DNA from 2 places in the Blautia sp. MSJ-36 genome. Region 1 is predicted to be linked to the other one. Evidence: riboswitches for the same ligand, from Rfam matches in the RefSeq annotation. Region 1 holds a riboswitch; the other holds the start of a gene.

Region 1 (4,198 bases):
CACCGCCCAAAGAGCATCTGGCAATGTCTCCCATCGTGTAAAGTCCTACTTCTTCCAGCTTCTTCCTGATTCCTGTGCCTACCCGCCAGAAATCTGTCAGCGGCCTGTGATCCCATAAAAGTTCCCGGTAGGACTGCTCCGTCAGTTCTGCGATACGCACACCATTTTCGTCTGGTGTTACATGTTTGGCCCCGATGTCCATGGCAATCTTACACAGATAAAGATTGGTTCCGATTCCGGCAGTTGCCGTGATCCCGGTCTCTTTCATTACATCGGAGATCATTTTTGCAGCAAGTTCTCTGGCTGTCATCTGATACATTCCAAGATAATGGGTGACGTCCATAAACACCTCATCTATAGAATAGACATGCATGTCCTCCGGTGCCAGATAACGGAGGTAAACGTTATAGATCCGGGTGCTGTAGTCCATGTACAACGCCATTCTCGGCGGTGCTGTCACATAGGAAACCGCCAGTTCCGGATGTGTTTTCAGTTCATCGGAAAACCAGGATTCTCCGGTAAAGCGTCTTCCCGGTGCTTTTGTGACACGTGCCTGATTCACTTCTTTTACACGCTGGACCACTTCAAAAAGCCTTGCCCTTCCCGGTATCCCATATGCCTTCAAAGAAGGAGAAACTGCCAGACAGATGGTTTTTTCGGTTCGTTCCCTGTCTGCCACAACAAGATTGGTGGTAAGTGGATTTAAGTTCCGCTCCTGACATTCCACGGAAGCGTAGAATGATTTCAGATCGATGGCTATATAGATATGATCTTCTTTTTTATCCATGGATACACCTCCGGAGTGTTTTCTTTTCTTATTATACCAGAAAATTTGTTCGATTATAGGTCTTTTTCTTATTTTTACATAAAAAACCTCCTCCGGTTTTTATTGCCGGAGGAGGTCTCTATCTGAATTCCCCTCAAAAAATTTTTATACTTTATAATATCAGAACAGTCCTGTGATCTTGCCGCTCTCATCTACGTCGATCTTGGTTGCTGCCGGTACTTTTGGAAGGCCTGGCATGGTCATGATCTCGCCGGTGAGTGCTACGATGAAGCCTGCACCTGCGGAGATCTTAAGATTTCTTACTGTTACCTCGAAATCTGTCGGAGCACCAAGCTTTGTCTGGTCGTCTGTTAAGCTGTACTGGGTCTTAGCTACACAGATCGGGCAGTTGCCAAATCCAAGTGCCTCCAGCTGTTTCGCCTGCTTCTGGGCATTTGCTGTAAGAACCACTTTCTTTCCACCGTAAACCTTCTGTACGATCTGGTTCAGCTTGTCCTCGATGGAGCCTTCCAGTTCATAAGCATATGTGAAATCATTCGGCTCTTCAACAAGACGGAGAACTTCCTCAGCAAGCTTGATTCCGCCTTCGCCGCCTTTTGCCCATACCTCGGAAAGTGCTACGTTTACGCCAAGCTCTTTACATTTTGCTTCTACAAAATCAAGCTCTGCCTTGGTGTCAGTCGGGAATGCGTTGATAGCTACCACACATGGAAGCTTGTATACATTTTTGATATTGCTTACATGTTTCAGAAGGTTCGGGATACCTTTTTCAAGAGCCTCAAGGTTCTCATTGTTAAGATCTGCTTTTGCAACACCACCGTTGTATTTCAGGGCACGTACGGTTGCTACGATAACAACTGCACTTGGTGTAAGACCTGCCATACGGCACTTGATATCCAGGAATTTCTCTGCTCCAAGGTCAGCACCGAAGCCAGCCTCTGTGATGGCATAATCAGCAAGCTTCATAGCCATCTTTGTAGCTGTTACGGAGTTACATCCGTGAGCGATATTTGCGAATGGTCCGCCATGAACGATTGCCGGAACATGCTCCAGTGTCTGTACAAGGTTCGGTTTCAGGGCGTCCTTCAGAAGTGCTGTCATAGCACCCTCTGCGTGGAGGTCTCCTGCTGTTACCGGTTTCTGCTCAGCGACCTTACCGTAAGTATATCCGATGATGATTCTGGAAAGTCTCTCTTTCAGATCTTTGATATCACTTGCCAGACAGAGAACTGCCATGATCTCAGATGCTACAGTGATGTCATATCCATCTTCACGCGGCATACCGTTTGTTCTTCCGCCAAGTCCGTCTACTACATTACGAAGCTGACGGTCGTTCATGTCAACGCATCGTCTCCAGGTGATCTTTCTCGGGTCGATGTTCAGTTCATTACCCTGGAAAATATGGTTGTCGATCATTGCTGCAAGAAGGTTGTTTGCCGCACCGATTGCATGGAAATCACCGGTAAAATGAAGGTTGATATCTTCCATCGGAACTACCTGTGCATAGCCGCCGCCTGCTGCACCACCTTTGACACCGAATACCGGTCCAAGGGATGGCTCACGAAGAGCTACCATAACATTTTTTCCAAGTCTCTGCATTCCATCTGCAAGACCTACGGTTGTAGTCGTTTTTCCCTCACCTGCCGGTGTCGGGTTGATGGCTGTTACAAGGATCAGCTTTCCGTCTTTTTTGTCTGTTTCTTTCAGAAGATTATAGTCGATCTTTGCTTTATATTTACCGTACTGCTCCAGATACTTGTCATCAATACCTGCTTTCTCCGCAATCTTGGTAATTGGCTCCATTGTGCACTCCTGTGCGATCTCGATGTCACTTTTGAATCCCATAATGTTCTCCTTTCTCCGCAGCAACCGTCCGGATCTTTTTATCCCATAAAAAAGAGCAGTATCTGAAGTTTTTCAAATACTGCCCAGACGGTCGACTCATCGAATCTCCGGCTCCCTCGTGGTTATCCCACAACTCCGTCAGTCACCGAAGACTTTATTAATTTGATGATTGAATACTAACATATTTATTAGTATTTGTCAAGAAATTATCAAATTATTTTTCCACTTTTAAAGTGAGTTAAATCTAATTTTCTGAATCATTCCAGTTTTTCACACTATTCATCAGATACTGAATGTTATAAGGAAAACGCTGTTTTTCGTCAATTAACGTAATTCATGTCTGATCTTTGCCTGCAAAACCACACCGGATCGCCTGTGTCGGACATATCTTTTTACATCTTCCACATCGGATGCACTCCGTACTGTTTGGATCTTCTGTCGGATCGACCTCCATCTGGCAGATATTTCTGCATTTTCCGCAGTGAACACATTTTTCTTTATCTACTCTGTAACGAAAAACGGAAACTTTATTAAATACCGAATAAAAAGCTCCCAGCGGGCAGATATACTTACAGAATGGCCGGTATATCATAATTGATAAGATAATGGTGATCACAAGGATCGTATTTTTCCACATGTACAGCCAGCCTACTGCACTTCGCATGGATTTGTTCAGCAGCACCAGCGGGATACCTCCCTCCAGCGTTCCTGCCGGGCAGATCAGCTTGCAGAAATATGGTGCTCCCTGGCCCATGATATCTACTACAAACATTGGAAGTATGATCACAAATACAAGAAAGATCACATATTTCAGTTTTCTCAAAAGCTTGTCTCCCCGAAATGTCCGGATCTTCTTTGGAAAAGGAATCTTGTTCAACAGATCCTGGATCAGTCCAAAGGGGCAGAGAAATCCGCACACCAGTCTTCCAAGCAGCGCTCCCACAAAGATCAGAAATCCAGCTACATAATATGCCATCTTGAAGTTCCAGCTTCCGATCACAGCCTGAAGGGAACCAATGGGACAGGCCCCTCTTGCTCCGGGACAGGAATAACAGTTCAGCCCCGGAACACAGACATTTTTCAGTTTTCCGGTATAGATCTTTCCAGTCACAAAGCCTGATATGTGACTGTTTGTAAGGGCCGCCCACAATGCCTGGATCCCATGCCGCGGCCATTCATTTATTTTCATCTTCTTATTATCCAATGCCAATACACTCCATACAGATGTTGATCGCTTTTGTAAAAACTACAGATACCTCACCTCTGTAGATTCCCAGTATCATCAGTAAAATTCCCAAAACCGCCAGAGCAGGTCCGATCCATCTGGATTCTGTTATTTTCCGAATCATTTTTTCACTCTCCGTAATGATCATCTCTTACTTTGAAACGTTTTTAAGCTCTTTTTCCACGATTTCCTTCCATTCGTCCAGTGTATGGCTTCCTGTATAGGTATCGCCTACAATGTTTCCATCTTTGTCAACAAAAAATGTTTCAGGAAATGCGGAAATCCCCTGCAGACGGCCGTTCATCATAGTAGTATCCGGTATCAGGAACGGATACTCTGCT
Region 2 (4,198 bases), on a different contig from region 1:
CGATGAGGGAAACACCTCATAAGATAAGACAAATGCGATAGTGGCGTAGTTGGTAACGCGCGACCTTGCCAAGGTCGAGACCGCGGGTTCGAGCCCCGTCTATCGCTCTTCGGAACTCTGAATGATTCAGAGTTCTTTTTTTATTTCACAAAAAACAAGCACAAAATGGCGCAAAAAATCCCAGATCCGGAATTTCCTGATAGAAATCCAGATCCGGGATCTTTTATGTAAGACAGACATTCATATTCTGCCCCATTATATGTTCATGATATTTTAGTGATGGAAAAGTCTGATTCCTGTAAATGCCATTACCATTCCATACTTATTGCAGGTATCGATAACTGCGTCATCGCGGACAGATCCGCCCGGCTCTGCAATATATTTCACGCCACTCTTATGTGCGCGCTCAATATTATCACTGAACGGGAAGAATGCATCTGAACCAAGAGTCACATCTGTAAGACCATCCAGCCATGCACGCTTCTCTTCTCTTGTGAACACTTCCGGCTTCTCGGTAAATGTTTTCTCCCATGCGCCATCTGCAAGAACATCCATATACTCCTCACCAATATAAACATCAATGGCATTGTCTCTCTCTGCACGTGTAATGGTATCTTTAAATGGAAGATTCAGCACCTTCGGGCACTGACGGAGATACCAGTTATCTGCCTTCTGGCCTGCAAGACGTGTACAGTGAACACGTGACTGCTGACCAGCACCAACACCGATCGCCTGTCCGTCTTTTACGAAGCATACGGAATTGGACTGCGTATATTTCAAAACGATCAGAGAAACCTTCAGATCCCTCTTTGCTTCCTCTGTAAGCTCTTTATTTTCTGTTACAATATTAGAGATCAGTTCATCATCAATTGCAAGTTCCTGACGTCCCTGCTCAAAAGTAACACCAAATACCTGCTTGTGTTCCAGCGGCTCCGGAACATAATTTTCATCGATCTGGATTACATTGTAGTTGCCTTTTTTCTTCTGTTTCAGGATTTCCAGCGCTTCCTCTGTATATCCCGGTGCGATCACACCATCCGAAATCTCTCTTTTGATCAGCATTGCGGTATCTTTGTCGCAGACATCAGAAAGAGAAATGAAATCACCGAAAGATGACATACGGTCTGCACCTCTTGCTCTTGCATACGCACATGCAAGCGGGGAAAAATTCTTCCAGTCCATATCATCTACCCAGTAAATCTTAGCCAGGGTCTCATTCAGCGGAAGTCCGATGGAAGCACCTGCCGGAGATACATGTTTAAAAGAAGTTGCTGCCGGAAGTCCGGTTGCTTTCTTAAGGTCACGTACCAGCTGCCAGCCGTTAAATGCATCCAGGAAGTTGATATATCCCGGTCTTCCGGAAAGTACCTGGATCGGAAGTTCACTTCCGTCTGCCATATAAATCTTGGATGGTTTCTGGTTTGGGTTGCATCCGTATTTTAACTGTAATTCTTTCATGGAAAAATCCTCCGTTCTCTACAATATCGATTATTTATTCTTGTTTACAATTCTGGATTCATATTTACCTGTTTCAATGTCAATGAAACGGACAAACAGAGAAACTTTATTGTCCTGGTTCAGGCTCTCCCAGAGAAGGTTTGTAAAATCATCAATATCATCCGGAATCTCTACCGGCTTCGGCTCTCCCTCAAAACTTGGAAGCGGGTTTCCGTCGCATTTATAAGTATGAATGAAGCGTCCCTGTCCTGCTGCCGCATTCTCATAAGCGAATGTATAACGGAGGCAGGAATCTGGATTTCCATTATTGCTCTTTAAGATAGACATTGCATAGCTGAATTTTCCGTTTTCCACATGAAGAACACTGGAAATACGAGGTGTGTAATTCGGTGCATCTGGCTCAAATTCTCTGCTGCGGAGTGACTGCTCAAAAGTAAGCTGTCTGTCCATGCCTTCATAGATGGTATCTGTCTGATCCCCATTTGTTACGATCGTCTTGTTTCCAAGGACACGTACCGGTGCATAAATAATCAGGCTCGGGTCTGTAAGTTTGGACGGGTCAAATGCCTGTGTGCGGATTCCCTCACCATCCTCAACAAAAATACGGTTTCTGCTGTTCTCACTTCTTCCCATGATAAAATATGCGGTAACAGCGTGCTTTCCGTCAGCGGAACGTCCAATCACAATTCCTCTTCCTGGGTAGGAATTCTCTTTCAGTTCTTTTTCAAGTGAAAATGTAGTCATTTTTCACAGTCCTCCTTGTCTAATGTAAGGCCCGGGGATCATTCCAGGTATCAGCAGGTAACAAAAAACCGCCTGGACACCCCTTTATCAGGCTGCCCAGGCGGTCGGCTTCTCATTTCACTGCACTCCCTGTAGGTAATCCTACTTTCCGCCAGTCATGCAGCTTCTGTTGTTATATTACAATACTTCTTCTGAATTTTCAAGTCCCAATTTTCAGAAATTATTTTTTCATACTGTCTATTTTCCCTGCAGTTCATAATCTGCCTGAATCTGTGCGGCAATATCTGATTTCATCTGAATCCATGCATCCGGATTTTCCACATAATATTTCGGACAGTCTTTTCCTGTAACATCATAATGCCGGATCACCTGATCCGCCGTCAGTCCAAACCGTGTACAGAGCCAGGCTGTCAGCTTCACTGCCGAACTATATGTTGCCTCATTAAACTGTCCTGTATCATCCAAGTGACAACATTCAATAGATAAGGTGTCCACATTTCTGGAATTCGTAGCATAGGACATTTCTGAGGTAGGAATGCACTGTACCACTTCGCCATCCAGACCTATTACAAAATGACTGCTGACTTTGTTTTCCTGTGTTGTTGCAAGATTTTCGAAATAATTCCGGTTGGACATTGCTGTAGATCCTGGATTGGCAGTATAGTGAATGGCAATATAATTCACCTGTTCAATGGGAATCTGAGGCCTAGAATACGAATTCGGCGTCAGAAGTTCCACGTCAATATAGGGGGCACCCTCTTCCTGCCACTGTTCTGGCCCACTGTTGCCATCGTTTTCCTGAACGGAACCTGTCTCATCAGAATAAATTCTGTCCTCTTCCATACGCATCTCAAAAAATCCATATCCTAATGCACATACCGCAGATATAACAATTACAAAAATCAGAATCATCACTGTTTTTCGAAGAAATTTCAGCGGTTTATTTTTGCGGGAGGTTTTCCTTTTCTTCTTTTTTACGGAATTTGCGGCAGGTTCTGAAGAAGTTTTTTTTACGGAAACAGGCCGCCCGCTATGGGACGGCCTGGGTGACTTCTTACCTGTCTTACCTTTTTTTCCTGTATTACTCATCTACACTGTAGTTTGGAGCCTCTTTTGTGATATGGATATCATGCGGATGTGACTCCTTAAGAGATGCAGCGGAGATTTTAATAAATCTGCCTGTTGTTTTCAGCTTCTCAATGTTCTCTGCTCCACAGTAACCCATACCGGATCTTAAACCACCAATTAACTGGAATACGGTATCTTCAACATGTCCCTTATATGCAACACGTCCTTCAACACCTTCCGGTACAAGCTTCTTCGCATTCTCCTGGAAATAACGATCCTTGCTGCCATTCTCCATAGCTGCAATAGATCCCATTCCACGGTATACTTTATATTTTCTTCCCTGATAAAGCTCGAATGTTCCCGGGCTCTCATCACATCCTGCGAACATGCTTCCCATCATGCAGACATTGGCTCCGGCTGCGATAGCCTTGGTGATGTCTCCGGAATACTTGATTCCACCATCTGCGATGATCGGGATTCCATAGCTGTTGGCTACTTCATAGCAATCCATAACTGCTGTAACCTGCGGAACACCGATACCTGCAACAACACGTGTGGTACAGATAGATCCAGGTCCGATACCAACCTTAACTGCATCTACACCAGCCTCGATCAGAGCCTTGGTAGCAGCACCTGTTGCAACGTTACCTGCGATAACCTGAAGTTCCGGATATGCAGCCTTGATCTCACGAACTGCTTTTAAGATATTCTCGGAATGACCATGTGCGGAATCGATAACGATAACATCTACGTTAGCCTTAACAAGTGCATCCACACGAGCAAGTACATTAGCTGTGATACCAACTGCCGCACCGCAGAGAAGACGTCCCTGTGCATCCTTGGCTGCAAGCGGATATTTAATCTGTTTCTCGATATCCTTGATGGTAATGAGTCCTTTTAAATTAAAGTCGTCATCTACAATGGGTAA

What was found. Region 1 has a riboswitch for ZMP and ZTP ahead of KQI39_RS09450 (formate--tetrahydrofolate ligase). Riboswitches for the same ligand answer to the same signal wherever they lie in the genome.
Region 2: another riboswitch for ZMP and ZTP. It lies ahead of KQI39_RS05685 (IMP cyclohydrolase); the one in region 1 lies ahead of KQI39_RS09450 (formate--tetrahydrofolate ligase).

What each region holds. Positions count from the first base shown of each region.
Region 1 is NZ_JAHLPQ010000011.1:400-4,597, forward strand. It holds partial or broken gene KQI39_RS09445 (Y-family DNA polymerase) at 1-787, opposite strand, end outside; gene KQI39_RS09450 (formate--tetrahydrofolate ligase) at 947-2,632, opposite strand; ZMP/ZTP riboswitch at 2,707-2,788, opposite strand; gene KQI39_RS09455 (4Fe-4S binding protein) at 2,967-3,821, opposite strand; gene KQI39_RS09460 (CD1871A family CXXC motif-containing protein) at 3,829-3,981, opposite strand; gene KQI39_RS09465 (TlpA family protein disulfide reductase) at 4,009-4,198, opposite strand, start outside.
Region 2 is NZ_JAHLPQ010000005.1:66,579-70,776, forward strand. It holds tRNA gene KQI39_RS05675 (tRNA-Gly) at 35-107, shown strand; gene KQI39_RS05680 (phosphoribosylaminoimidazolecarboxamide formyltransferase) at 274-1,458, opposite strand; gene KQI39_RS05685 (IMP cyclohydrolase) at 1,489-2,202, opposite strand; ZMP/ZTP riboswitch at 2,290-2,371, opposite strand; gene KQI39_RS05690 (peptidoglycan recognition protein family protein) at 2,440-3,114, opposite strand; gene guaB (IMP dehydrogenase) at 3,284-4,198, opposite strand, start outside.